One region of the Virgibacillus sp. M23 genome, then DNA from elsewhere that is predicted to be linked to it. Evidence: riboswitches for the same ligand, from Rfam matches in the RefSeq annotation. Region 1 holds a riboswitch; the other holds the start of a gene.
What was found. Region 1 has a riboswitch for lysine ahead of RVS70_RS03750 (Na+/H+ antiporter NhaC family protein). Riboswitches for the same ligand answer to the same signal wherever they lie in the genome.
Positions count from the first base shown of each region.

Region 2: another riboswitch for lysine. It lies ahead of dapA (4-hydroxy-tetrahydrodipicolinate synthase); the one in region 1 lies ahead of RVS70_RS03750 (Na+/H+ antiporter NhaC family protein).

Region 1 covers NZ_JAWDHA010000006.1:52,259-67,996, forward strand. Annotated here, with positions in the region: gene RVS70_RS03720 (ABC transporter substrate-binding protein) at 1-119, shown strand, start outside; gene RVS70_RS03725 (sulfite exporter TauE/SafE family protein) at 672-1,490, shown strand; gene RVS70_RS03730 (bifunctional metallophosphatase/5'-nucleotidase) at 1,504-2,901, shown strand; gene RVS70_RS03735 (YunC family protein) at 2,981-3,283, shown strand; gene RVS70_RS03740 (HD-GYP domain-containing protein) at 3,807-4,892, shown strand; gene yunB (sporulation protein YunB) at 4,953-5,732, shown strand; lysine riboswitch at 5,787-5,965, shown strand; gene RVS70_RS03750 (Na+/H+ antiporter NhaC family protein) at 6,138-7,688, shown strand; gene RVS70_RS03755 (sodium-dependent transporter) at 8,295-9,833, shown strand; gene RVS70_RS03760 (methionine/alanine import family NSS transporter small subunit) at 9,836-9,943, shown strand; gene RVS70_RS03765 (M23 family metallopeptidase) at 10,116-11,084, opposite strand; gene RVS70_RS03770 (YhcN/YlaJ family sporulation lipoprotein) at 11,233-11,799, opposite strand; gene RVS70_RS03775 (YutD family protein) at 11,929-12,204, shown strand; gene RVS70_RS03780 (hypothetical protein) at 12,226-12,504, opposite strand; gene RVS70_RS03785 (amidase) at 12,632-14,074, opposite strand; gene RVS70_RS03790 (SAV0927 family protein) at 14,120-14,389, opposite strand; gene RVS70_RS03795 (DUF86 domain-containing protein) at 14,502-14,942, shown strand; gene RVS70_RS03800 (hypothetical protein) at 14,955-15,587, shown strand; gene RVS70_RS03805 (TIGR01457 family HAD-type hydrolase) at 15,682-15,738, shown strand, end outside.
Region 2 covers NZ_JAWDHA010000005.1:96,007-111,744, forward strand. Annotated here, with positions in the region: gene RVS70_RS03360 (3-ketoacyl-ACP reductase) at 1-18, opposite strand, end outside; gene RVS70_RS03365 (cytochrome P450) at 283-1,479, opposite strand; gene RVS70_RS03370 (hypothetical protein) at 1,557-2,951, opposite strand; gene RVS70_RS03375 (4-hydroxyphenylacetate 3-hydroxylase family protein) at 3,523-4,875, shown strand; gene RVS70_RS03380 (aminoglycoside phosphotransferase family protein) at 5,403-6,287, shown strand; gene RVS70_RS03385 (2,3-butanediol dehydrogenase) at 6,925-7,974, opposite strand; gene RVS70_RS03390 (exonuclease SbcCD subunit D) at 8,558-9,751, shown strand; gene RVS70_RS03395 (SMC family ATPase) at 9,772-12,861, shown strand; gene dapA (4-hydroxy-tetrahydrodipicolinate synthase) at 13,145-14,035, opposite strand; lysine riboswitch at 14,150-14,330, opposite strand; gene RVS70_RS03405 (LysR family transcriptional regulator) at 14,709-15,593, opposite strand.

The DNA.
Region 1 (15,738 bases):
TCAATGCATTTAAAAATGATCACGTGTTTGTGAACGTAGTTGACCCACTAATGGAGGGTGGTCCAGCTTATAGCCGAATTGAATTTTTAAAAAATGTACAAGAACATCTGGAAAAATAATGTTACGTTTTAATTTGTAGTTTTAATAGAGTCTATAGACTTTATAATTAGTAGGATTCATAAGTTAAGGTCTATGTCTAATAGAATCTTCTATTAAATTTATTCCATATAGTATATTTTTATATATAATTATCCATACTATAAATGGAAGGAGGGGACAAGCCCCTCTTCATAGCAGTGCCCATAATTGTTTGATGAGTAGGACTGTCATAATTATGGGCCAAGTTTTTATCAATATAATATTCTCTTTGACTTGAATATATATCATCCACATCCCTCCTTTGCTTTTGTATATATTATCTCCAGAAAGATTATTTTTGATTCAATTATGGGACGAAGTTATTAATTTTTTTGGTATTGATTACGTGAAAAAAAGACTTTATATGTTGACGAGATAGCAGTCTTAAGCCTTTTGGTTTACGGCTGTTTTTCAATATTTCATTAGAGGTTTTGAAGTTTATGTTAAACTGAATGCTTCCATATAGGAATTATTAAAAATCAATGCTAGTATTGAATAAGACAGAAAAAATGGTTGGATGGAAGGGATATTGATTGGTCTTTGTTATTTGTATACTTATAGGAATTTTGACAGCTTTTGTAGGTGGTTTAATGGGGCTAGGCGGTGGAATTATTCTTATTCCAAGCCTATTATTTTTAAACCAGCTTTCCGATGCATTTTCTTGGGCAACCCCTCAAGCTATTGTTGGAATATCATTAGTCTCTATGGTTTTTACCGCCATGTCATCAACTATTGCTTATTACAAGCGTGGACGTGTTGATTATAAAACAGGTCTACTGTTTTTATCTGGTAGTTTACCTGGCGGCATGATAGGGTCTTGGTTAAATCAATTTATTGATGGTGATCAATTTCTACTCTACTTTGGATGTATTACAATTGTCATTTCGCTCCTTTTCTTTATTAAGCGAAAAGAGCCAACAAAGCAGATAAGTAATAACATAAGTGAGATAAGGACATTCGAATTAAATGGAATAACATATCAATATACGGTGTCTAAATGGGTAGCTTTTGTACTATCATTAATAGTAGGAGCTTTGTCTGGGTTATTTGGTATTGGCGGTGGATCCATTATGGTGCCTGCGATGATATTATTATTTGGGATACCGGCGCATATTGCTACTGCTACGTCGATGTTTATGATCTTCTTTATTAGCATTATTGGAGCTGGAACACATATTGCTTTAGGGCATATTGAATGGCAGTATGTTTTCTTGTTTATTCCTGGTGCATGGATTGGTGGAAAATTAGGTGCTTGGGTTAACCAACTTCTAACAGGTAAAACACTAGAATGGATATTACGAATTGTATTAATCATTATTGGGATTCGCATGATTTCTCAAGGGCTATCATAAGGAGCATAACATAATGAAAGAGAATATCTATTTTTATTATACGAATGATTTACATAGCAATTTTGATCAATGGTCTCGTGTTACAGGATATCTTAAAGAGACAAGGGATAGTCGACGTAAATTAGGCTGTTCTTGTTGGGCAGTTGATATTGGTGATCATGTAGACCGAGTTCACCCTATATCAGATGCCTTTATGGGAAAAGCAAATGTTCAACTTATGAATGAAGCAGGGTATGATGTCGTTACGTTAGGTAACAATGAAGGTATTACGTTATCGCATCAGGATCTTTTCCATCTTTATGATGAAGCTGATTTTGAAATAGTATGTGCCAACTTACATAGTAGCGATCAAATAGAACCAGCGTGGCTGCAACAGAGTACGATTCTACAATCCGCTCATGGAGTAAATATAGGAGTTATCGGTTTAACGGCACCATTTAATGCCTTTTATCAGTTACTAGATTGGTATGTATCACCTCCATTTGAACAGTTACAACAGGTGATTGATAATGTGAAAAAACAGGCAGACATTGTCGTTCTGCTATCGCATTTAGGGTATAGTGAGGATCAAGAAATTGCCAAAAACTTCCCTGATATTGATGTTATCATCGGCGGACATACACATCATCTGTTGCGTAATGGCGAGTATGTTAATAATACATTAATAACTGCTGCCGGAAAACATTGTCATTATGTAGGAGAAGTTATTCTAACTTGGGACCATGATGAGCATAAACTGAGTCGTAAAGAGGCATACGCGTTGAATATAACTCATTTACCAAAAGATAAAACTACAGAACGAAGAATAGAGCAATTATATAAACAAGCTACTACCATTCTTGCTAAACCGATTATAGAATTAGCATATCCTTTAGAGGTAAATTGGTTTCAGTCAACGCCAATATTGCAGGCTTTAACAGAATCTATTAAGAAACAAACAGAGGCAGATTGCGCCATGCTAAATGCTGGACTCCTATTAGAAGGTTTACCTGCTGGTAAAGTGACTTATGGTGATGTACATCGCATTTGTCCGCATCCGATAAATACATGTGTCGTAGAGTTGAATGGTGACGAATTACTGGAGGTAATAAGAGCATCACAAACAAAAGAATTTATGCAATTACAATTAAAGGGTTTTGGTTTTCGCGGAAAAGTATTAGGTAAAATGGCGTTTGCTGGACTTGAAATGGATATGGAGGAGTTAAAAAATGGGGAGTACTTTGTAAAACAGGCATTTTTAGGGTCTTATCCATTAGATCCAGAAAAAACGTATACGGTTGCTACTGCGGATACGTTTACATTTGGCAGGCTGTTACCTGAAGTTGCTAAATCAGAAATCAAACAATATTATTTACCAGAATTCTTAAGAGATATATTAGTTTATACATTAAAAGAAGGATTTAAGGATTAAGCGTTTAGGCTTTTGTGACAATAGGCCCTTCATTTGCATATAGATATGAAGAAGAGAATGAAGGAGGCCATACACGTTTATGATTACAGTAAACCCGCTAGAAGTAGATGGAATCTTTTTTACGGCTATCGTTGTAGAATTACCAAAAACGAACTTGTTAATTATTTCGAATGAAGTCGGTTATATCATGTGTGCAGCTCTAGATGTGGATATATTAAATGAAAAATTAGCAGATCGAAAGGTAGTAGCTGGTCGTGCGGTAGGTGTTCGGACAATTGATGAGCTTTTGCATGCACCGTTACAAAAAATAACAGATGCATCCAAGCAATATGGTTGGGAAGAAGGAATGATAGGGAAAGATGCATTGATCCGAATCTCTTAGCTGTCGAGACAGGGAAAAAATTATTACTTTATTCACATCGTAATCCGAACGAATCAGTTCAGATTATTTGTTTACTCGTGCTCACCGCTCCAGCAAAATATTACGCTTTTTGCGGACATGGCTTCAGCTTCCTTGGGTAGCAAAGAGCGTTTTGCTGCGCGGGGTCTTTAGCTTGCGCTGTTCCCACAGGATATGGAAGACTTCGGTAGCGATACATCGTACACAGAAAAAACGCTCTGTTTTCAAAGCGCCTTCGGATTTTGATTGCGCCATGTAGTAACATTTTGTTTTATCGTTCGGCTTTTGGACTAACTATTTTCGTTTCGTACCAGACACTTTTTTACATCCTACGACCTACCATATAATGATGAATACGTTTCTTAAGAATCATAGATTTATAAAGGAATAGGTATAGATATTTCACGTATGTTCTGGTACTATTTGATTAGATTTATGTTAAAATAAGTGGATTTATGTAATTGAATGGGTGTAAATAACTATATATGTGTATTAGGAGAACATAATGAGACTTGCTAATACAAGATCAATAGAACCAGGCGCTATTCTAGCAAAAACAATATATAATGAAAGTGGCGTCATTCTGGTAAATAAAGGTGTTGCCTTAACAAAGCAGTTTCTTGATAGACTAGTAAAGCACGGGATTACATACATTTATATTGAGGATGAAGAAATGAAGGATATAGCGGCAATGCCGACCATTTCAAAATCACTCAGACGAGAGGCTTCAGAAACGATTAAGGAAGTATTTCTTTCCCTACAGCATAATGGATTGACAAACCGATCTTATATCCTTGATCAAAAAGGATCGGAACTTTCAGTGATTGTTCAGCAAATCACGAATGAGCTGCAACAAAACGAACAGTCATTATCATTATTAACCGATATGATTGTATCGGATAATTATATATTTCAACACTCTTTAAATGTAGCCATTTATGCACTGGCTATTGGTGTTAAGTTAAAGCTATCTAATAAGCAATTAGAAGAAATAGGGATGGCAGCAATGCTGCACGATGTTGGAAAGCTGTTTATTAGCCCAGATATATTACAAAAACCAGGAAAATTAACAGAAGAAGAATTTAAAATTATTCAAAACCATACAAGAACGGGATACCGTTTTCTTGTAGGTCAGGATAGTGTACCTTTTGTTGTATCACTTTGTGCCTTACAGCATCATGAACGGTTGGATGGATCAGGCTATCCACTTGGAATAACTTCTGAATCGATACATAAATATGCAAAATTAATAGGGATTGCAGATGTGTTCGACGCAGTTACAAGTAATCGTGTATATCGTGATGCCATGCTTCCTCACGAAGGTTTAGAAATCTTATATGCCGGATCTGGACAATTATATGATAGAGAAATGATTGAAGCGTTAAAGAGTTCTATTGTTGTTTATCCAAATGGTATTATGGTTGATCTAAATGATGGGAGACAAGGTATTGTTGTAAAACAAAATCCGCATGTTTGCGACAGACCAATTATTCGAATTAACAAGGAGCAAGGGAGAAAATTAGCTAAACCATATGATGTTAATTTAGCTAACGTACTAAATGTGGTGGTTTTCTCATGCAAAATAGATTGAGATTTTTTACATTCTAACCTTCTTGGAACAAGCATATGTTTGTTCCAAGGGGGTTTTTAGATGGGTAGACGATCAGGATTAAAGATAAAAGCAACTTCTCCAGCTAAGGCGATTTTTTTAATGACTTCAATTACATTTGTCATATTAACCTCCCTTAGTATTCTAATAGTAGATAAAGGGATAACTCCTCCACTGATGGAGATAGCCAAAAGGAAGACAGTTGAATTCGCGACTAGAACGATTAATGAAGCTGTGAAGTCAACGGAAAACATAAGCTTTGAAGACTTAATGGACGTTAGTAAAGATGAAAATGGATATCCTACCATTGTTGGTTGGAATGCTTCAGCAGTGAGCAGAGCATTGCGAGCTGCTACCATTAGAGCGGAATACTTTTTATACGGAATGAACAAAGGAGAAATGTTAAATACGGATGATCCAGATATGGAACCAAAGGATTACGGAGATTCAGCAAATGAACTTGCTGACAAAGATCCAACGGTAGTCGAGATTCCCATCGGTCAAGTGACCGGAAGTACTATTTTAGCTAATTTAGGACCCAAAGTCCCTGTTCATTTTGAAATTGTTGGCAGTATTCAATCAGATATAAAATACGAAATGAAAGAATTTGGTATTAATGCTGCATTGTTTGAAATTTATATACCGGTTACCGTTAATGCACAGATTGTCGTACCATTTACGACCGAGCCTGCGGAAATTACAACGAAGGTATATGTTGACTCAAGGGTACTTATGGGTGATGTTCCAGAATTTTTTGGTGGTGGAGAAGGAAGTAGTGGTCCAAACATAGCCGTTCCCAAGGATGACTTGAATATTGATTAAGTACTTGTTATAATAATTATTATTAGCTAGTTGAATATTTAAACCTTATCAGATCGGTGAGGTAGAGGTGCAATGGATATGATTAATCAGTCGGAGGATGACAACGATGATGATTGATGAAAGGATGTATTGCCGAAGCATAATAAGTGTCTTCCTTATTATTGCTGGTGTGCTTTTGAATAAGAAGTATACTGTCATGCAAGAAGCAATGTGCATGGAGAACTACTGATCGAAATGGAGGATAACGTATATTGTAAAGGCAATGGTAGGTTATTTTCTATCATTGTCTTTTTGTGTTTACAGAGCCCCCATTCTCTGACGCAGCCCCGTTTTCCACGTATCCCATTTTCTTGAACAGTATGTTTTCTTTCATTATTGCAAACAATCATAGTGGAGGTTACAACAATGGAAGGAACAATTTTTTCCCTTATTCCTGCAATATTAATGCTCGTATTGGTATTAGTAACGAGAAATGTATTATTATCTTTAGGAACTGGGATTGTAGCAGGAGCACTTCTCATTCATGATTTTTCAATATGGGATTCCCTAAAGGAAATAGGAATTATTATTTATACTATATTTATATCGGAAGGCTCGCTAAATACAGGTAACCTTCTGTTATTAGGATTTTTACTTTTATTAGGAATAATGACAGCTTTTCTCCAAGCTTCAGGTGGGAGTCGAGCCTTCGGTGAATGGATGATCAAACGTGTAAAAACAAGAGTCGGTGCGCAAGCAATGAGTGCGGTGCTAGGTATTATCATTTTTATTGATGATTATTTTAACAGCTTGGCTGTAGGGCAAATAGCAAGACCCTTAACAGATCGACATAAGATTTCACGAGCAAAGCTAGCCTATATTATTGATTCAACTTCGGCACCAGTTACGGTAATATCACCGATATCGAGCTGGGGAGCATATATCATTGGTATTATTGGTGGCTTATTTGTAGCAAATGGCATCACAGATATAGGACCTTTAGAGGCGTTTATTAAAATGATCCCATATAATTTATATGCATTAGGAGCCATACTACTTGTGTTTTTAGTAGCCTACTTAAAGATGGATATTGGCCCGATGAAAGCACATGAGCAAAGGGCAATTCAGACAGGAGAATTACTAAATCCTAAGCAGGATAGAGTACCGGGAGATTTAACCGATACGTTTGCAGCACATACAGATGGGAAAATCTATCATCTTCTTGTCCCAATTGGTGTTTTGATTCTTGCTACTGTGGTATCCATGCTTGTTACAGGTGCAAATGCAAGCGATGGTAATGTTAGCATTATATCCATTTTTGCAAATACGAATGTTAATCTATCGCTATTTATTGGTGGTACAATCGCTGTTTTAACATCATTTGTTTTTCATGGATTACAAAGGAAACCGAAAAGCAACGCAGGAAAAATTATTGTAGAAGGTTTGAAAACAATGCTTCCTGCTATTTATATACTATTATTGGCCTGGACAATTGGTTCAGTGATAGGAACATTAAAAACAGGGGAGTATTTAGCACAAATTGTAGATAATGCTTCGATTAGTCCGGCATGGTTACCGTTGTTATTCTTCTTGATTGCAGGATTTATGGCCTTAGCTACAGGCACATCCTGGGGGACATTCGGTATCATGCTTCCGATCGCAGCTGAGGTGACAGTAATTACAGATATTTCTATGTTATTACCTTCTATGGCTGCAGTGCTTGCTGGTTCTGTTTTTGGTGATCATTGTACACCAATATCGGATACGACAATTCTATCTTCAACGGGTGCTGGTGCAAATCATATTGATCATGTCTTGACTCAATTGCCATATGCGATTTTGGCAGCTGTTTCAGCTGGAATTGGCTATCTTATAATTGGTTTCACCAATCAAGTCGTATTTCCTTTAATTGCTACACTTGTTATCGTCTTAGCTATTGCATTAATCCTGCACTTTTTATCGAACACAAAGTCATAATACGAGATCGGTGTTATGCTACGAATGATTATGTATCGGGCATGTAACATACAGTAAAATCGCCGGTTTAGAATAGAGACCAATAGGTTATACTCTTACGGTGCTTACAATAGAAAACTTCGCTTGTTGTAGTCAGTTTATCTTATAACATGGCGATGGTATTCTGTGGAAATAAAAACTTTAAGCTAAAATCCAAGCTGTCGGGAATTTTTTCTCGGCAGTATTTTTATATAGTAGAAAAAATATTGTCCAACTTTTAAAGCTACGAAATGAAGTCTTTGTTCTGTGTGGAGGGAATGTAGCTAGAAGCTTTGTACAAATACCCGAAGAATCTCTAGTGTTACGATGAGGAATCGAGTATTTTTTCTTCTGGAGAAGTAACGAATAACCTAATCTAAAAGCCTATAATAATTGTTTAAAAATATCTAATAACTATATATGCTGTTTTTTTGTTAATTAAAATTAGAAATATCTTGAAATTCAAATAATTCTTTGACATAGTATAAAAGTACCGTTATAATACAAACAGAAATATCTGAAAAAATAAAACTTTAAAAACATTCCTTAAACCAACTATTTTGGTAAGGAAGAGGGGGAGGTATTGTAATGGAAACTCGTTCACAATGGGGGACAAGAGCAGGGTTTATTATGGCTGCTGTGGGTTCAGCGGTTGGACTAGGAAATATTTGGCGTTTTCCAGCTGTCGCTTATGAGAATGGTGGAGGAGCCTTTTTTATCCCTTATCTGTTCGCACTACTAACCGCCGGTATTCCTATTTTGATTATGGAATTTACGATGGGACATAAATATCGTGGTTCTGCACCGCTTACGTATAAGCGAATAAATAAAAAGACAGAATTTATTGGCTGGTGGGCAGTGCTCGTATCGTTTGTTATCTCTACGTACTATTCTGTTATTATTGCCTGGGCAATATCCTATTCTGTTTTCTCAATTAATTTAAGCTGGGGAGCAGATACGGAAGGGTTTTTAATGAATGACTTTTTACATCGTACCGTAGAACCAGGACAAATAGGAAGTCTTGTACCAGGTGTACTTATTCCATTAATTATCGTTTGGGTTGTAGTTCTAGGTATTTTATTTAAAGGAGTTAAGAGAGGAATAGAAATTGCAAACCGCATCTTTATTCCCGCTTTAGTTATTATTTTCCTTATTATTGTTATTCGAGCAATTACATTAGACGGAGCTATGGACGGATTGCAAACATTTTTTTCTCCAGACTTCAGTAAAATATTAGATGGAGAAGTATGGGTGGCAGCATATGGGCAAATATTTTTTAGTTTATCGATTGCCTTCGCTATTATGATCACATATTCAAGCTACTTACCTAAGAAATCGGATATTACCAACAATGCCTTTATTACAGGATTTGGTAATTCAAGCTTTGAGTTACTAGCTGGTATTGGGGTGTTTTCTGCTCTTGGATTTATGGCAGCTCAATCCGGTGTAGGGGTAGAGGAAGTAGTCTCAGGAGGAGTTGGTCTTGCCTTCGTAGTTTTTCCGGCGATAATTAATGAATTCCCAGGACTGAATGGATTATTTGGCTTTTTGTTTTTCGCTTCATTGGTACTTGCTGGATTAACTTCATTGATGTCAATTACAGAGACATATGTTGCTGGTTTAACAGATAAATTCAAAATATCCAGATCAAAGGCAGTTTTATTTGGAGGTGGAATAGCCGCAATTATTTCACTTTTATTTGCGACTCAAGGTGGTCTGTTCTTCTTGGATGCAGCTGACTACTTTATTAATCAATTTGGAGTAGCGCTTATAGGACTTGTTGAAGTAGTGCTTATTGCATGGATTCTTCGTAAAGTAAAGGATCTAAAAACACATGCCAATGCTATTTCTGATATTCGCCTAGGTTGGTGGTGGTCGCTAAGTCTAAATGTTATTACACCTCTAGTATTGGGGTATATGATGTTCGATTTATTCCGACTAAACCTAATGAAGCAATTTGACACAGAAACTGGAAATTATGAAGGATATGCAGATATATTTATCGTATTTGGAGGTTGGTTTGTTGCAGCAGCAGCCCTTATTATCGGTATTGTCATGGCTGCTACTAAGTGGAGGTCCGAAGCTAAAGGTGTTAGTGAGCATTCAGAGGAGAGGGAGGCCAAATAACTATGACTGGCAGTGTCATTTTAGTGATGATTCTTAGTATGGTAATTATTTGGGGAGGATTAGCTGCAAGTGTTATGTATGCTGTGAAGAAATCAAAAGAAGTAAAATAAGAAGTGACCTTTTTATCGAATTTGTAGCAGAAAGACTTCCCTTCTCTAGTTGCTATAGCTAGGTGAAGGGAAGCCTTTTCGATTCTAACAGACCTTTGAACGCTTCAATTTATTATTTATTTTCTATCCAGTCTAGGCGAAGAAGTCATATAAGTTTAAATTGACTATCTTGTTAATCTTTTTGTTTCGCAATTCGTTCCCATTTACGTAAATAAGGGTATGGATCAAAGGACCATTCGCTTTTGCCGTTATCTTTGTACATACCATAATGTAAATGTGGAGGGAATTTTCCAGATGTTCCCGGCGGTCCATAACCTGTCGAACCAACACTCCCCAGTATATCTCCAGGCTTAACAACTTGACCAACCTTAATATCATCATCGTAACCGTTCATATGTCCATAATAATGATAAATATTATAAATATCACGAATACCGATTCTCCATCCTCCATAGAGATTCCAGCCCATCATTTCTATAACACCATATGTTGTTGATTTTACAGGTGTTCCATAATTTGCAAAAATATCGGTACCTTCATGAATTCGTAATCCGCCAAATCCTCTTCGGTCACCCCATGTGCTTCTATAACTATAATTGTGAGTTATAGAAACAGGAAAATCCCTATCCGTTAAATTAATATCTTGAAATTCCTTAAACACCTTTGCAGTGTTCATTATCGTCTGTACGGATAAATCCCGCTTATAATAATTCCATAATGCAATCTTTATATCATCCTTCGTTTGACCGTATTCAAGTAAATAATTTGCCATCGTATGAAGAATATCTTCCGAATTTCTCGGATCGGCTTTTTGATCACCATCGCCATCTTTACCCTTTCCATTGAAAAAGACGATTAATCGTTCATCCTTGATCATAGAAGAATTTCCTAATCCATACCATAATTCACGTGGCACCTCAATAGAGATAACTTTCTCATCATCTGAATCCTGTTTTTTGTTGCGCTCGTAATTATCAATTGCTGCGAAATAGTACCAAGGAATTTGACTTAAAGCTTCTGTTTTTTTGAATAATGCCATTCTTTTATCATAAATCGTTTTCTCTTCTGCATGTGCAAATGTATGCGGAAAAATCGAAAATAGAATTATGATCATGAAAAAAAAACGTTTTGCATACAAAATGTTTCACCCTTACCTTACACGCATATTTTCTTTACTTAATAACGTTATAAGTAGCTGATGTTCTGTATTTTTTGTCAAAGTAGTTCTGATTATACAATAAAATAAAAGGGACTAATTGGAATTCCAATCAGTTCCTTTCTGTTTTTGATTACATACCTTTATTACTACCTTGAGGTGATTTTTTCATTTCTTTAATAATGCTCTGAATTGTATTATCATAATCACCTTCTGTTGTACTTAGATTATGCAAACTGTGGATATCATTAATTAAACTTGTATTGTCCGAGACATATACTTTAAAGTATCTAGGCATAACTGACATTGCCGTACGCTTTGCCATATCCGCTGTTCTATCCTGATCATAACGGCCAGATTTTTGGTAAGCAATTAACACTTCTTCGTCCGTTACAAGTGTTGCGACTTCATCGAAAGCATCACCACGCAACATAATTCGCGTAATCATATTCGCCATTTCAGTACGGTCAATACTTACGGAATGATTTTTTTCTGTATTATTTTCCATTTGTTCTTTCGTATAACGCACATAGCCAAGTTTATCATCAGCACCATCTTCTGCCGGAGCTCGTAACTCTTGATTAGGATCTAATTCATTCCGTATTTGGTCTCTTTCATCAATAGCATTGTTATTATTTGCACAACCAGTAATGAGTAGCAAAGAAGTCAGGCCGATTGGTATAAGTGTTCTTGTTTTCATTGCTATCCTCCATTCAAAATATCTTTTCATCATTAGTTTGCAATTTGAGTTGAAAATCATACTATTTTATTTCTGGAGGGTTTTTCGAAAAGATGATAAACTGTAGACACGATATATGGGGGGATTTATATGATAGAGCTGCAAGGGAAAAAATACGAGCTTGTGGAAAATCATAAAAATGGATTTAGTGAGGATATGTTAAAAGAACGGTACTCAGATATATTAGCTAAGTATGATTTTATTGTTGGTGACTGGGGTTATGACCAGTTACGATTAAAAGGCTTTTATGCAGATCAAAACCAAAAAGCACCTGTTGACAATAAGATCAGTGCCTTAGATGACTATTTATATGAATACTGTAATTTTGGATGTGCTTATTTTGTCCTTCAAAAAATTGCTACATAAAAAAGCAGTAGCTCGATGTTGCTACTGCTCTTTTCCAAAATCGCCATCAGGATTATTATGTGGGTCATGTGAGCCATCAGCCTGTCTAGGTAAGTCCTTATGACGTTCTCTATCAGGGTAAACAAAAGCACTATCCCGTCGTTGTCCTTTTTCCCAAGGAGTCGATTTACCTTCCACTAGAGCATATTCATTCATTGGAGAACCAAAAGATCCTTCTGGGAATTCCTCAGGAATTAACTTGTCGTGCATACTTTCCACATTGGTAAAGTTTGAATATGTCTTCTTTTTTTCTTTTGCCATCAACTAAACACATCCTTTTCACACAAAATACCAACAACTAATGTAAAGGTGTTGGTATTAGTTTTGACTATATAGTGAGTTGTATGGGTAGAAAATAAAGGCAGTTCGTATGAAATGATGCTAGGGATTAAAGCTCACAACGTTTATAGCCTCTGTATTTTTTTTCAAGCATTTTTCCTAATCGAAAAATTGCATCCTCATTTCCTGATTTACTTATAATTTGAACAGCAATTGGCATATTATTTTCATCATTTCCTACCGGTACGGTCAATGCAGGTAATCCCCAAACATTTGCATAGGCTACATATGGCATGTAAGTGAGAAATGTTCGCCGTATGGAGAATATTTGTCGATAGACTTTTCCATGCTTTAATGCTCCCGTATGATAAATTGGAAAAATGAGTAGCCTATTTTGTAAATACGCTCCCAGAATCTTGTCTCCCTGTAAAATCGTCTCTTCCATCTCTCGAATGCGGCTAATCGATGGTTTAAAAAGCTTTGCTCCAAAAATTGCTTTCGACAGATACGGATGAATCTTAGAGCGTTGCGTTAGTTTTTCTTTAAGAAAAGATTTCAAGAGAAAAGACCTGTCATTGTTAAATGCAGCTTTTTCAATTAATTCACTGCCATTACTTGAGAGCATTTCTTGCCATAATGTAGCGCAGTTATGATACATTGGAGGAATGCGTCGAAAAGTAGAAAACGATCTTGTTAGTACTTTTTCAATATCGTCTAACAGTCTTTTCGTTACTTCATTTAATGGTTGTTCCATATTACTAGGTAAAATTTCTATCTTAAAATTCTTTAGAGAGCAATCATCTATTTCATTTTCGGAGATGCTTGAATAGATAAGTTCCATATCCCGAACGGATTTACCCATTGGTCCAATGCTTAACATTCTATTTTGGATATCATTTGTAACAGCTGGAAAATGCCCATGAGCTGAAACCTGTTTAAAACCGGGCTTAAAACCAATAACGCCATTGAAGTGACTGGGAAATCGAATGGAACCACCAATGTCAGAGCCAATTCCTGCAAGAGCACCTCCTGCTGCTAACAGGGCTCCTTCACCTCCACTTGAGCCTCCACAGGTCCTATTGATATCCCAAGGATTGTTGGTACGACCATATAGTCGATTATCTGTTTCCTGACAAAAACATAAGGCAGGTGTATTTGTCTTACTTAAGATAATCATTCCAGCTTCCTGTAATTTCGATATAACTACTGCGTCTTTTCTAGAAATTAAGTCTTTTCTATGTTCTAGTCCACCAGTCGTTTTCATACCTTTGACATGAATGGATTCTTTTACACTTATTGGGACACCAAATAGAGGGGATAATGGCTCATTATTTTTTAAAAACATATCCAGCTCTTTTGCTTGTTGTAGCGCTTCAACGTACCGATTTTCTACTACTGCATTAATAATCGGATTTATTTGTTTTTGTTTTTCTATATAAACACTAACGATTTCTAACACTGAAAACTGTCTTTCTTTAATAGCATGGGATATAGCTGTAACATCTAAATTAAGTATATCTTCCTTGTTGGAAGAGATCACAGTTCCCATCATCCTTCATTCTCCTCGTATTTAAATTATGCATGAAATTTGCTGTAATTAAAGAACTTCATGTAGGAAGTTCCGAATTTCATCAGCTTCCATAGCTGTCTCATGGAAGATATGCTCTATCTTTCCTGGATCGTTTAAATCCTCTTTTCCTACTACTGTAAATCGATTTTTACGCAAATTGATAATGGTGGTTTTGCTTGGATCATCATCATTCTTTAAAAAAGCAAAATCATAACGCTGTAACTTTCCCATGAAACTTATATAACGCACTTCTTTTGTAACAGTTTCATCTTTAATTAATTCATACTTACTTCCCATCATATCCCTCTTTTCCGAATATTGACATTTTCCTTAACTATATCATGTTTTGCTCAATAATCCTATAATATATGGTATGATAAGATTGTAATTCATAATGGGGGTTTGTTACATGTATTTTGTAGATAGGAGTAAGATTCAGCAGACGCTTCAATACATGGACCAGGTCATCAATGTATTGAAAATGAACGCTCCAGAAACGTTAATCGATAAATTAAGTTTGGAAAGAGCTGTACATATAGTAATAGAATGTACATTAGATGTTGGAAATATGATGATCGATGGATTTATTATGCGTGATCCAGGTAGTTATAACGATATTATCGATATTTTGTTAGATGAACAGGTTCTTCCTAAAGATGAGGAAACTGCTTATAAAGAATTAATACAGCTAAGAAAAGTGTTGGTAACCGACTATACAAACATCGACCATAACAAGTTAATACATACGATTCAAGCTAATTATCATGTATATAAACAATTTTCAGCACATATAAGAGTGTACTTAGATAATGAACTAGGAGTAGCTAACGCTTTTTCAAATGAATCATAGGGGTGATACGTTATGAAACAAACACCTACGAAGCAAAAGCTATTGACGTTAATAAAAAAAGGACATGAAGTAACTATAACAGATGTGTTGCCTTTTTTTACGATTTCGGAAATTGCTGTTCGAAAGCATATACAATCTCTAGTGCGGGATGGATTTATCAAGAAAAATAGTATAAAGCAGAAACTAGGAAGACCATATTTTACTTATGAGCTTACAGAGAAGGGGCATGGATTATTCCCAAATCAAAACGAAAAACTGCCATTAGAGCTGCTTCAGGATCTTGAGTATCTTCAAGGTAAGAGAGCGGTTGATGATTTACTTTGGCAAAGAATGCTGCGGGAACGGAATCAGCTAGAGGATTTCGTAGGTGACAGTGACTTTGATGGTAAGGTTAAAGAAATGGCTAAGTTTCAAGATGGAAATGGATATATGGTAGAATTGAAAAAGGTAGATGTAGGACACTATGAAATGAAAAATTATCATTGTCCGATTTCTGCGTTATCCTCTAAATATACACAAGTATGTCAAAATGAAAAAGCAATGTATCAAGACATCTTTTCTACCTGTGAAGTTATTTCACATACATGTATTACTGATGGAAAACCTTATTGTATGTGGACAATAAAGCAGTTGGAAGAAAGGTGAAGGACTATATCTTTCTCCTGCAGTTGAATAAAGAAGACGTTGTCTGAGTGAGCAAGGTCGCTTGGACTTTTTAGTTTAGAAAGAAGGAATATTCATGAAACATGCGTATAAAGGCTATTTAATTGATTTAGATGGTACGATGTATCGAGGA
Region 2 (15,738 bases), on a different contig from region 1:
TTTGATAACTTGTCCCATATGAATCATCCTTTCTATAGCGATCTACGGTAAGTATAAGTTTTATAAGGAATAGATTCAAAGATAACTTATTACATCATTATCGGTGAGAAATGGATCCAATTTAAATGCTCCCTACAAAGAGGGAATTAACAGGAAAAAGATTAATAAAAGCATGATTATAAAAAAACGTTGGTGAGAGGGAAAATGCTGTACTTCGCTTTCCCTCTCACTCGATTGCCTCCCATACGTTTTATCCTTTTTCACTACGAAACGCTAATTACTTTAATGATTAAGAAGGATGGGTAGTCTTTTCACACCGCGTACAATCATGCCTGTTCGCCATTCTAAATCTTGTTTGGTAATATTCAAGGCAGCGTGCGGATAACGTTTAAAGAAGCTAGAAATCGCAATTTCACCTTCTAAACGAGCAAGCGGAGCACCTAAGCATGCGTGAATTCCCTTACCAAATGCTAAATGCTTCCTTTTTTCTCGCGTAATATCTAGAATTTCTGGATCTTTGAATTGCTCTGGATCGTGATTGGCAGAATTAAGGGAAATGATGACTAGATCCCCTTTTTTCATAGATTGTTCTTTAAATAGGATATCTTCTCCAGCCCAACGCGATGTACTGTATTCAACCGGACCATTAAATCGCAGTGTTTCTTCCAACGCATTGGTGATTAATGTTGGCTGCTTTTTTAATAATTCTAGCTGCTCAGGGTGTTCTAATAAATTCATAATGCTATTCCCAATAAAATTAACGGTTGTCTCGTGTCCTGCAATTATTAATAATGATACAACACCGTATAACTCTTTTTCAGTAAGTTGGTTCCCTTCTGCCTCCGTAATGACCAACTTACTAATTAAATCTTCACCAGGATTTACACGTACGATAGCAAACCGTTCCTTTAAATAGTGGATGAAATTATCCATGTGCTGTTCCATATCCTCTTGTACCATGGCACCATTTGTTCCTTCAATTAAGACATTTGACCAAATGCGAAATTTATCACGATCTTCTGTTGGGATTCCTAACATTTCACAAATAACGATGATTGGTAGTGGGAAAGCAAGTGAATCGATTACGTCAACAGACTGGTGATTAGCCATTTCGTCAAGGAGATGGTCTGTTATTTCTTGAATACGACCTCTCATTCCTACAATCATTTGTGGAGTAAATGCCTTAGAAACAAGACCACGTAAGCGTCTGTGATCAGGCATATCTGCAAACAACATATTTTCATCTAAAACGGTATAATAATTTAATTCATCTTCATGTATCAGTTTTCTAAAATCTTTAATAAATCGTTGGTCCTTTAATGCTGCTAACGCATCTTCATATCTCGTAATAAACCATGCATACTGACCATCTGGAAGTCGTATTTGGGTAATTGGCTCTTCCTTTCTTAATTGATTATAAGTTGGATAAGGATTAGCAATGAATGGCTTTGTAAATAACGTATCGCTCACAGATTTCATTTGAACCGCTCCTTTTGCAGAAAAATAGGTTATCGAGTTTCTTTTATTTGATCAAACATAATTTCTACATATTGGAATTAAGAAGATCTTTTTACCATATCAATATAAAGCTGTTGATATGCTTTATGTTCTGCTTCCATACCTAACTCAGAATAGAGAATGGATAACCATTCTACTGGTTTAGGGTCATCAGGATATAGTTCCATATCCCAACTCATGCATTCAATAGCTAATTCTTGCTGTTTAAAATAATGATAGAGTTCACCCAGACGTCGCTGTTGATTAGGGTCTTCAGCAAGTTCATTTATTTCATGAACCAGATTAATAATCCGCTTTGCAAATGGTTTCGTCATAAATGGCTCTAGCCATTTTAAAATATCGGGAAGGGGTAGTTCAGAGAGTAATCGGCAGATAGCTTGATGTAACATCCTATCTGCCTGCTTCCTATCTATCGTATGTAATGTGAGAATGAGCTGCTGGAGTTCTTTAGAATTCAGTGAGACGGGATTGACGGTAATTTGTTCGATTGTATTTACTAACGATTTGGATTGGGTAGGTTCCAAGGAGAGGCTGTGCTTGCTTTGCAAAACCATTAATTTTTGTACGTTTTTTGTTGATAAATATACATTCAATAAGTCTTTGAGGAATGTATCTAAGGTAAGTCCGCGTGTATATAAATCTTCCAAAACCTCTATTAAAGAGATAGCAGGGTAGTGTTGGTCTAACGTGGCTTTTAATTCCTGATAATCGGCATTACGTTGTGTATAGACAGCTTGGCTTATATGGATAGCGGCTAAATCCATCCATCGTTCCTGCTGCTTATATATGTGTGCAAGCTTTTGAAAATCTTCGTATTTATGGTCATAACAAATTTCTTCTACATAAATGGGGTCTTTCATAAGCATTTTCTCATCTTTATGTTTGTATAGTTCCTCGTACTTTGCAAATGTTAAATCACTGGAAAACGTATCAACTAATCGGTGATTAGGAGCAAAGCCTCTAAGGATCCTAAAAATACGGTAACAAGATAGTAATTTTCCATCTCGTCGCTCTTTATAAAAGCATTTTTCAATAAAATTTGCTAGCTTTTCTTTTTTTATAAAGGATTCGAAGTAGGTAGTGATTAATGCAGTTTCCTGAAGTGTGTATTCATTTAATAGTTTTTGAAAAAGGGAACTATATTTTCGTTTCTTAAATTGGGAATAAGGTGAGATTTGTAATTCGATAAATGGATGTGGAGAAGAAAGTACGAGTCCGTATTGGAAAGCTTTCCTTAGGTGAGATGTTTTTCGGGTGGTCCTTGAGCTGTCATACGTTAAATACTTATCGTTATGGAAAAATAAATAATATCGTTGCTGCTGGAGGTCAGTGGCTTCTATAACCTTACTTTGTTTATAAATGGCCATTCGATTAACATCAAGTTTTAACGTATGCTGATTCAAATTCTTTAAAAATATAGTTTGATTTCGCATGCTTATCCTCCTCTAAAAGAAACTTATGTATATATATTAAGTATGTCTAAGATAAATGACTTGATCAAGAAAAACAATTTTAAATGGTGTCCTTTCATTATAGATGAAATAGTTTTAATTTGCATGCTTTGATTTTTTAACATAATTTGGGCTGCCTAATATATTGGTATATAGATGTTTTTATCCCGCATATAACTGGCAGTAAGCCCCTCACCTCAAGGAATAAAGTGAAAGCAATATAGATAAGAAGGGGTTCAACTGCCAGTAAATGTCCGATTTGTTCGGGCCTACATGGAAGTAGGTCACAAAGGCGTTGCCACAGGACGTGGCGATTTAAGCCTTTGTACGTATTTGTTTCAGTAAAAGCCGGATGGAAGTTTCACTTTAAGAAAGAAAATCTTTTTAAATGATACGATGCATTTAATTTGGAAATTGTAAGGGGTGTAACAAATGCCTGCCATTTCAGGTGACGATTATATAAAGCGGATTGATCAGTTGAACACAGAAATTTGGTATAGCGGGGGGGAAAATAAATGGGAGGATTTCTCAGCATCCAGCTTTTAAAGGCGCGATTCAAAGTCAAGCCATGCTCTATGATTTGCAGCTGAGGGATGATTATATTGAAGAAATGACCTATCATTCACCTCATACAGGTGATCGTATTGGAACTTCTTATATACAGCCTAGGACGATACAGGAATTAAAGAAACGTAGTCGTATGATACAAATATGGGCAAAAATACATGGTGGAATGATGGGTAGGAGTCCAGATTATATGAACACCGTATTAATGGCCTTCGCTTCTTCTGCAAGGTTATTGGAAGGAAAAGCAAATTGCTTTCCGAAGCGGCTTGTTCAATTTTATGAAAGGGCTAGGGAAGAAGATATGTCGTTTACACATACCTTTATTAACCCACAATTCAATCGGTCAAAGTATTATATAGAAGATAGCGAAGAACCAATTGCTGCCAAAATTGTAGATGAAACAGAAGCAGGTTTAATTATAAAAGGTGCCCGGCTTTTGGCAACACAGGGCGGAATGACAGATGAGCTGCTTGTTTTTTCAGCTGGAAGAATATTTGAAGAAAATAATGCATACTTTTTATCTGTTCCTAGTGATGCTAATGGGCTAAAATTCATTTGTCGCGAATCATTCTGTAAGGGAGATTCCTCTTTTAATTATCCATTAAGTTCTCGATTTGAAGAAATGGATACGATGATTGTATTTGATAATGTTTTCATACCATGGGAGCGGGTCTTTTTTTATAAAAACATCGAGGTAGGTAATCGTTTTCAACGAGAAAGTGCGTTTTTGCCTTTTAGTCTGCATCAAGTGATTAATAGGCAGGTTGTAAAGCTAGAATTCGTTTTGGGTATTGCTGAGGAGATTATCGAGTCAATCCATACTGGTACGTACGAGAATGTACAAGAGAAGATGGCAGAAATCATTGTCGGTTTAGAGACAATAAAAGCATTGTTAATTAAATCAGAGGTGAATGCGACACTGGATGAGTTTGGACTGATGCGACCGGAATTAGCTTCGTTACAGGCAGCAAGTAGCGCATTTCCCAAAATTTACCCACGGGCAGTGGAAATCATTCAATTACTTGCTGCTAGCGGATTAATGACTATACCTACAGAGGAAGATTTTAATTCGTCTATACGGATGGATTTGGATCAATATTTGCAGAGTGCAACAAAAGATGCAGTGGAAAGGGTGAAGTTATTTCGATTAGCATGGGATTTGACAATGAGCCCATTTGGTTCCAGACAAACACAATATGAGCGATTTTTCTTTGGTGTTCCTAATGTATTAGCAAGTGAATTATACCATGGTTATAATAAGAAAAAATATCAGGAGTTTATTAAAGCATTTATAGATCAAACATTCACATCGGAAAATGAAAGCAAAAGTAGTAGATAGCATAACTAAATATTAGTTGCTGAGACTTCACACTGTATCGCACATTGTGGGGGGCAGACCCGAGAGACTATTTCTCCGACATTATTTTACTTAACGATTTAGGCGAGATTATCACCCTGCAAAATAGAAGCTAAGGCTTATCTAGGATTGCGCGCATTACTGAAATAAGTGAAGTCTATGAACTGGGTACCTATCGATCGATGCTACCTTTTGTTGACCGAAACCAACATCAGATTAAGGGGCAGTTTGTGAAGTATGAGAGGTGATTAAAAGAAGTGTCGATATAATAAATGCTTAGTAGGCATTATTTTTTTGCGGAGTAAGGGTAAAACACACTTATTTGTTCAACTAGTAATCAGTGGGGGATAAACAATAATTGATAAACAAAAAACCCCCACTGATTGAAGCTTTACTTTATCTAAAAGTTTCTCTTTTCATATGTATACATTTAGTCTATAATTTACAGGATATTTGCATAATTATGTCGAATATTAATGCGTAAATTTTAGATTAAGGTGGTGAATGGTATGGATCAACTAATAGATAAGATACCTTTTGTTAATCACGATTCAAGAATAAAGAAAATTAAGAAGGGTTTTTCAGCTGATAAAAAATTTGTAGTTGATAATCGCTATCTTATCCGAGTTTTTTCAAGTGAACAGGAAGCGAGTAGGGAAAAGGAATTTAAGACAATCATGCGCTTACAAACTTATTCCAAGTATGTCCCTGAAGCAGTTGAATTTGGCTCTATAACGGATACGGATTATTCATATATGATACTTACTTATATTACCGGTAAGGATGGAGAAGCTGTCTTACAATGTTTAACAGAAGATGAACAGTACGAAGCGGGAATTCAAGCTGGTATGGAATTAAAGAAGCTGCACGCCTTTCCAGCCCCAGAAAATATACCATCATGGTACGAAATTAAAAGACGAAAAAGTAATAAATATCTGTCAGAATTGGAGGCTATCGATGTTGATGTAAACATGAAAAGGATGCTTCGGTCGTATATTAAGGAAAATGAGCAATTATTATACAATAGGCCAAATACATTTCAGCATGATGACTTTCATCCTGCTAATCTATTGATCAACGAAGGCAGATTTGCAGGAATAATTGATTTTCAGAGAATAGACTGGGGTGATCCTATTCATGATCTCCAAAAACTCGGCTTTTTTTCTAATCGAGTAAGCAATGCGTTTACAAGGGGAATTGTTGATGGTTATAACGAAAATGATGTTTCTATAAAGTTTTGGGAACTATATGCATTATATAGTGCCATGCATATTGTATCCTCGCTTGTGTGGGGAAGGAAAATGGGCAACTATCAGACCATGCTGACCTATTCGCTAGATGTTATTAGAGATCATAAAAACTTTACAACGTGTATCCCAGCTTGGTACCGCTGATCTTCATTCATAATTGATGGAACCATTAAATGAATGTGTTCGTATATAAATGATAAATATAAATAAGGAGTTAGCTATGAAACGAACGGTAGAATTTATATTAGGTTTAATTGCTGTTGCGATGGTATAGATGAAGTTATTAACATAATTTAGCTATATAGGCTAGATAAAATGGATTTTAAAGTATAAATACCTGCTTTGAAATCTATTTTTTGGTAGTCATCGGAAATGAAGGAAATGATAAAATTTGTCCATGTGGATAAATATGCGTGTTAAGCCGCGTCCAGCTCCAGCGCCCAGAAACGATGTGACTTCACGAATCGTCTCACGATAATTCATCATCGGCTCGCAAGCTCACTGTGATTTCCTTATTTCCGTTGACTCGCTCCACTCGCTATGTTTCCAATCGGGAGCTTGTATCCCGCATATCACGTGCAGTATGCCCTCAATATGGATAAGAAGGGGATCAACTACCAGTTATAGGTCAGATTGGTTCCAAGGCCTTTAGGTTATACCCTTGTGGTACTAACAATCCGTGGAGGATAAACATCCCTCCACGGATCGTTGTTTCACTTTATCTATATAGTGTGCACATCCCATGCTCTATATCTGGTTAATTACAATTAAACGTTATTTCTTATTTTTCCCCACTTAATTCTACTAATATTTTTGCTTGAGACTTGTCCTTAGATAATGCTTCAAAGCCTTTTTCAATTATGTCATCCAGCTGTATTTCATCCGTGATAACAGATTGTGGCTGTATTTGACCAGATGCCATTAAATCAATCGTTTGCTGAAAAGAAGTAGGTGTATAAGCTATAGATGAAGTGATTTTCACACCTTTACCTGTTAATTGGAATGGGTTCCATTCAATCGGTCTAGCAAAGATTGATACGATTACCATGGTTCCTCTTGGTTTCGTTGCTTGAATAGATTGCTCAAATGTAGGAGCTACGCCAGCAACTTCAAAGGAAACATCTACACCTTCAGGTACGATATCTGTAATAGCTTTTACTGGATCAGTTTCCCCAGAATTAATAATATGTGTTGCTCCGACTTCTTTTGCTTTTTGCAGCCTTGTTTCCGACAGGTCTAGTGCAATAATTTTGCTTGCACCTGCTGCTTTTGCTGCAATGATTGTTAATAATCCAATCGGTCCAGCACCGAATACTGCAACAGTGTCGCCAAATACTAGTCCGCCTTCTTTTATTGCTTGAACAGCAACTGCTGTCGGTTCAACTAAAGCTCCGTCTTGTAATGTTAATGGCTCAGGTAGGTGATATACATTTTTTTCTGGAACATTTGTAAATGATGTAAATCCACCATCTGTATTTAAACCGATAAAGGCAAAGCCATCATATGGGTCAAGATCCTCTGATTTATTTCCGAATGTAAGGGTAGGATTTACTGCTACTCGGTCGCCCGGCTTATATGTGGTAACCTTTGCACCTACTTCTTCTACAACTCCTGCAAACTCATGCCCAAATGTTAATGGAGTTGTATCACCTGTTAAAGGATCTTCTTTTTCTACAGGAACAAATACAGGTCCTTCCTCATATTCATGAAGATCACTTCCGCAAATGCCTGCCCAAGCTACTCTCACCTTTACTTCAGTTTCTTTTAAAGGTTTCAATTCTCGTTCTTCTACTCGTACATCTTTTTTACCGTACCATACTGCAGCTTTCATGGAATTATCCTCCTTATTACTCAGATGGAAATAATTAAATTACTACTTTAGTATACCATTCTTATTTTATAATTTGTCTATTTCTGTCGAAACTTCACATATTAGTCAAGATAATTTTACAAGTAATATACAAATTAGAAAATATATTGTTTGTAGTCTATAAGTTATGGGTCAATCGGAATTCATTTGGGTGATTTTGTTAGAAGTTTACCTTTAGTAGTTAGTTCGTAGATGTGAATCATTATGTTAAAATTATGATTGAGAAACATAGAATCATCTAGTCTAGCATGCAGGTAGAATGAAGATATGGTTTCTTACTTTTAACGATTTATCCCACATATAACTTGCAGTAAGTTCCCTGCTTCAAGCAATAGAGAGAAAGCAATATGGATAAGGGGGAAATCGACTGCCAGTAAATGTCCGTTGGTTTAAAGGCCTCTAGGTCATACCCTTGTGGTGCTAACCATCCGTGGGGATAAACAAAATCCCCTACGGATGGAAGTTTCACTTTATACTATGAAATATGGAATTTTACAGTAATCGAAGAATAATAGATGAATCTTATTATAAGGAGGAATATGGAATGAAATTTATTCACACTGCTGATTGGCATCTTGGCAAATTAGTACAGGGTGTCTATATGACAGAAGATCAAGCGTACATACTTTATCAATTCATCGAGGCTATTGAAAATGAAAAACCTGATGCTGTTATTATTGCAGGAGATTTATATGATAGAGCAGTGCCGCCAACAGAAGCGGTACATCTCTTAGATGAAATTTTAGAGAGAATCGTACTTCAACTTCGTATTCCGGTTTTGGCAATTGCTGGGAATCATGATAGTCCGAGCCGATTAAATTTTGGTAGTAAAATTATGCGAGATAATGGCTGCCATATTGTAGGGACGCTCACGAATGATTTACAACCAATTGTTTTACATGATCATGATGGAGAAGTTCATTTTCATTTAGTTCCTTATTGTGATCCAAGTGTGGTAAGAACTACTTTTCAGGATGATACGGTTCGTACACATAATGATGCAGCAAAGAAAATTATCGAGCAGATTGAGAGGAGAATGGATTCACATGCTAGACATGTATTTGTAGGACATGCTTTCGTTACTCCTTATGGAGCAGAAGAAGAAAATACGAGTGATTCAGAACGTCCATTATCTATTGGTGGATCGGAATACGTAGCTGCTGAGCACTTTGCAAAATTTCATTACACAGCGTTAGGACACCTGCATCAAGCGCATTATGTATGGAACGAGACGATACGTTATGCTGGATCTCCATTGAAGTACTCTATTTCAGAGGAGCATCATAAGAAAGGATTCTATGTTGTGGAAATAGATGGAGAAGGTGCTGTTAATGTTGAGAAACGTATACTGCATCCGAGAAGAGATGTGCGCACAGTTGAAGCTTCTATAAATGAGTTGCTGACACACCCTATCAATGATGATTATGTATTTATTCGCTTAACAGACGAGTTACCAGTACTTTCACCGATGGAAAAGGTGCGATCTGTTTACCCAAATGCGTTGCATGTTGAACGGAAGCATAATCAATTTTCTCTTGCTGATGATGAGGAGAATAATCGGGTAGAACGCACCAAGCTGTCAGAACTTGAATTATTTCATGCTTTTTACAAAGAAGTGAAGGGAACAGAAGCAACACAAGAAACGGAACAGCTTTTTAAAGAAGTACTGAATGAATGGCTGCATGAGGAATCAGATGTAACACAAACAGAAAAGTTGAAGCCTTATCTTACCATTTAATGCAGAAGGGAGTGGAATAATTGAGACCTTTAAAGTTAACAATGACAGCGCTTGGCCCATATAAAGATACGGAAACAATAGATTTTACGGAAATAGAAGCGTATCGTTTATTTGTTATTTCTGGAAATACTGGTGCCGGTAAGACGACTATATTTGATGGTATTTGCTTTGCTTTATATGGCTCAGCAAGCGGAGAAGATCGAGAAGAAAATATGCTGCGAAGTGATTTTGCCGATGACAATGTCCATACAGCAGTGGAGTTACTGTTTGAATTAGGCGGTCGTATTTTTCGAATTCTGCGCCAACTAGGCCATGTGAAGCAAGGGAATAAAACGAAGACAGGTGACCGATACGAATTCTATGAGCTAATAGATGGCAATGAAATTCCTTGTGTAGATAGGCAGATTGTATCTGAAATAAACAAAAAAATAGAAGCTTTAATTGGTTTAACGCAGGATCAATTTAAGCAGATTGTTATGCTTCCGCAAGGAGAATTCCGTAAGCTACTCACCTCGAAAACGGATAATAAAGAAGAAATATTACGTCGACTATTTAAGACGGAACCGTATAAAAAAATTAGTGAACGGATGAGAGAGAAGAAGGCTAATGCAGAACAGGCATACAATAAAGCTATCCAAGCTCGTGATCAATTGATTAAGCATATTGAAGTGAGGTTACCTAAACGAGAAAATTCATTTCTATTTCAGCTTTTAGAAAGTGAGCATTACAATATCAATCAGGTTATAACTGGTTTACAAGAAGAAAGTCACTTTTATATGGAGAGAATCGCGTGTGATAAGGCTAGATATGAACAAGCATATGAGGCTCATAATAACAAACAGGCGGAATATCACCAAGCAAAAGCTATAAATGATCGTTTCAATGAAATGCAACAAAAAAAAGCCAGACTAAACGAATTAGATAATCAGCTTACAACATATCAAAAGCGAGAAAAACAATTAGACGATGCAGAGCGAGCTAACAACCTCATTCCTTATGAAAAACAGCGAAATGATTGGCATAAAGAAGAGGAAATGCAACAAAAGAATCTTCACTACGCAGAAAATAAGCTTAAAACAGCTAACGAGCGAGTAAAGCAAGTGCAAGCCTTGTATAAAAAAGAGGAAGATAAGAAGGAAGAAAGAGAACAACTACGTATTATTCTGGAACAACTAAAGGATTATTTACCAATAGTTAAAGAAATGGATGCGTCTAACCAACAGTTGAATAAGCTGAATCAGCAAGTGCAGGATGGCGCCTCCGAATTGGAGAAACTTCAAAAACTACTCGATGTAAAGAATCAGCGAGCAGAAGCTATTCACGAACAAATAGAAAAGCTCGATCTCACAGTCGAGCAGTTACCAGATAAACAGCAACGATTACAAGAGATGCGAGATCAAGTAAAAGTCCTAATAGATTATATAGAGTTAACAAAAAAACACGATAAATTAGAAAAAGAATCCAAACAAAAACATCAAGAAGCATCTCAAGCGCAAGCTGATTACCAACAAATTGAAAGGGATTGGCTTAATAATCAAGCTAGTATTCTAGCAGCGCATCTACATGATGGACAAGCTTGCCCGGTCTGCGGAAGTATCGATCATCCACAAAAAGCCATAAATAGGGATCGTAACGTATCGAGGGAGCATTTAGAAAAAGCGAAGCAGCAATTTCAGATACTAGATACGCAATATCGTAACAGCTTTGCTGAATGGAATTCAGTAAGCGTACAATTAAAGGAAAGGGAAAATGAATTAAATAACTATTCCATAAATAAGAGAGATGTAACAAGTGCTAAAGAAGCATTAGTACTTCAAGGGCAGCAACTAAGTGAAGAAGTGAAGCAATTACATCATGATAGAAAACAGCTTGCTGAATATAAAGCTATGTACGAACAGGCATTAAAAGAAACCAAAGATGTAGAAGCTAAAGTGAAAAGAACGGAGCAATATTATCAAGAGCAAGTTGCATCTTATCGTACTGCTCATGCTGTTTATCAGGAAAGAATACAAAAGATTCCTCAAGATGTGAGAACTCTGTCTGAATTAGAGAAAAAAATAGAAGTAAAAGAAGAGCAACGAAAGGAATTGGAGGAGCGCTGGGAGCAAATACAACAAAAGCTGTTGCAGGAGAAAGAAGAATTGACTAAAAGTGAATCCGATGTTAGTCATGCAAGCAACCAGCTGCAGGAAACGAAGATAAGGCGGGAGAATGCAGACAAACAGTTTGTTGATGCATTAAGCCAAGCGTCCTTCCAAACGGAGGAGGTGTTTCAACAAGCTAAGCTGAAAGAGGATGAGCGTAAGCAGTTAAAGCATAGCATAGAAGAATATAATCAGCATCGGCTTACGCTGCAAAAGCAGGTCCGTGATCTGAACAGAGAATTGAAAGATAAGCAGCAGGTTGAATTAACGACTATTGAAGCCAAACTGAAAGAATTAAAAGTAGAATACGAACAAGCATTAAAGACATGGGATCAATCAAATAAATACTATGAGGAAATCATTACACTACAGCAAAACATTGTCGAGGTCACTGAACAAGCTAATAACTTGGAAAAGAAATTAGCCACTATAACCGATCTCCATGATGTATTAAGAGGGCAAAATAACAAGAAAATATCCTTTGAACGGTATTTACAAATTGAGTATTTGGAGCAGATTATCGATGCGGCAAATTTACGATTAGATCGATTATCAAATGGTCAATTTTTCCTGAGTCGTAGTGACAGGCAGGAATCGCATGGAAGACAGAGTGGTCTAGGCCTCGACGTTTTCGATGCATACACGGGACAGACAAGAGATGTGAAATCCTTATCCGGAGGCGAGAAGTTTAATGCAGCTCTTTGTTTGGCACTAGGTATGTCAGATGTTATTCAAAGTTTTCAAGGCAATATTTCGATTGAAACAATGTTTATTGATGAAGGGTTTGGTACGCTGGATGAAGAAGCACTAAACAAAGCAGTTGATACATTGGTAGGTTTACAGCAATCGGGTAGAATGATTGGCGTGATCTCACATGTGCAGGAATTAAAAGCTATGTTCCCAGCAGTACTCGAGGTAAAGAAGACAAAAGAAGGATCTAGTCGAGCAAAATTTGTTGTAAAGTAACGGTAGCCTTTAAAGAATTTTAAAGGAACTGAATAGAGGAGGGCTATCAAAAGCTGAATCCTAGTGAATTTTTGTATCGCTTTTCACTGGCGTAGTTACATTTGACATGTGCTGTTTTCACAATTTTTTCGGCTAGGATAGACGTTCATGCATCGATTTCTCTCGGTAGAATAATTACTATTCCAAAGAACTGTCGAACTACTATCCTGATATACTTCATATTCGAATAGTAGTTCGACATTACTTATCTCAATTTCTATAGTCTCTCGCTCTTCATAATCGTTTAACTTGCTGAAACGATGGACTGTAAGTGCTGTAATGTTTGTTTTAGATTGTTTGTTTCCTCTTGTGTTAGAGGTACCATTGGAAGCCGAACATCCCCAACTGGAACACCTTTCATAGATAATGCTGATTTGACGGGCGAAGGACTAGGTGCAGCAAACAAAGCTTTCATGATTGGAAGTAAATGTTGATGTAGCGCTGCACTAGCTTTGACATTTCCAAAGCTAAATTGATTTATCATCTCTTGCATTTCATTACCAATGATATGGGAGGCGACTGAGACCACACCTTTTCCTCCAATAGCTAATGCTGGTAATGTTAGTCCGTCATCTCCGCTGTATAGGGAGAAGTCCTTGGATGTGCGTCTAATTATTTCTGACATCGCATCAAGGTTACCGCTCGCTTCTTTGATGGCAACAATATTATCTATTTTAGAAAGCTGTACCGTAGTATCTACAGTTAAATTGACACCAGTTCTTCCCGGTACATTATAAAGCATAATAGGGAGATTAGTAGCTGCTGCAATCGCTTGGAAATGCTGATAAATTCCTGTTTGCGAAGGTTTATTGTAGTATGGAGTAACAAGCATGATACCATTAACTCCAACTTTTTCCGCTTGTATTGTTAAATTAATAGTAGCTTTTGTGTTATTTGCCCCAGTTCCAGCTAATACCGGAATTCGATCATTTACTACTTCAACAACGAAGCGCATAAGCTGAATCTTTTCCTCATCTGTTAATGTAGCTGATTCACCTGTAGTTCCAGCAACAATCAGCCCATCCGTTCCATTTTTAATTAAATAATTTACGAGAGATCTTGTGGCATGAAAATCAATTTTTCCATGTTGATCAAATGGTGTCACCATTGCGGTTAATACTTGGCCAAATTCCATTTCTTTACACCCCTTGTGATAAGTTAAAACAATAGATGGATAGACCATTTCTAATTAACGCAAAAAAACAGCAGCAAGGGTTTGCTACTGCAGAAATGTAGTATTTCATTTTCTGCGTCAGATAGCCCTCCATATAGTTACCTATACGACAGTCCTGTATTTATTCAATAGCAGAACCAGCAACAGTAAATAATGAGTTATCTGTTACTTCGGCAACGATCCCTTTCCACAATCGTCAATGGATCTCATTATCCTCAAACTGTGTAATGATGACCGATGCACCTCTATCCTCACTTCAAATAATTGAAATAAGAAATATTTAATTGTCTGTAATATAACAGATTTCCTTATTTCACGCAAGGCTATTTGAATTTTAGCAAGGAAATGATGCCTATCGTTTATTCAATTGTTCCTTTAATGACATACAAATAAAGTGAACCTTCAATCAATTGAAGGTTTTGTTTGTCCCCCTAGTTACCAATAGTGTTGTTCCTTTATTGCTTGAAGCGGGGGTCTTACTGCTAGTTATATGTGGGGAAAAACATAATTTAGCTAAGCATCTCACCTAGAGTAATTACTCGAATCAATCAAAATATGACAAGTTGACATCCAGTCTATGCTTGAGGTGGTACGTGTTCTATAGGACGAAATACTTCTAGGTGAACTAAGGGCATCACTGTTTAAAGAATTCTTCCACCAATCCTATAAACTTCAGTACAATTGGAGGTAAATAACGATTTTTCTCATAGGCTAGATATACGCTTCTGGATAAATGTGAATCGTTAATATGTTTTATATGATAATCTGAATGAACTGTATTTTTAACATAGTTTTCAGGAACAACTGTGATTCCTAAACCTTCGATAACAAGACGACATGCTGTTTCAAATCGCTCGATTTCAAATTGAATCATTGGCTGAATCCCTGATTTAGCAAATGCATAAAGAATATCCTCTCTTGTTTGAAAGCCTTCTTTGCAAATGATAAATGTTTCGTCTTTCAAGTCATAAATAGTTAGCTCTGTATGATCTTGTAAGTTGTGCCCTTGAGGAAGAACAGCAACTAATTTTTCCTCATAGATAGGTAATGTCTCAATCGCATCATTATTCAAATTCTGATTTGTTATAGCTAGATGAATATCGAAGTTTGTTAAAGCTTTCTCTACATCCGTTAAACTTAGAATTTCTAATAATTTTATATGAGCATCCTGATATTCTTTCTGAAATTGTTTCAAAATTTTTGGTACCCAAAAATTGGAGGACTCTATTAAACCGATTGTGAGTTCCAGCGGTCCCTGCTCTTTCAAGCGGATCATTTCTTTAGATACATGCTGATAGTGATTTAACAATTTTTTAGCCTCTTGATAAAGTATTTTACCCTCACTTGTGACCTCGAGGCTCCTCGTATTACGTTTAATTAATGTCAATCCTACTTCATTCTCTAGCTTTTTAATAGCAGCACTAAGTGATGGCTGAGATACATGTAAGACGGTTGCTGCTCGAGTATAGGTTGATTGTTCAACAATCGTAACAAAATAGACTAAATGGCGAAATTCCATCCTAATCTCCTTAATTTATAGTTGAATTTTATAAAAATATAGAATATTTATATTTGTAATTATATATTATTATAATTATAATTTTAATGTATGGTATTAAATTAAAAAAATGTTATGTCTTCTATTATCTATAGTACCAAATAAA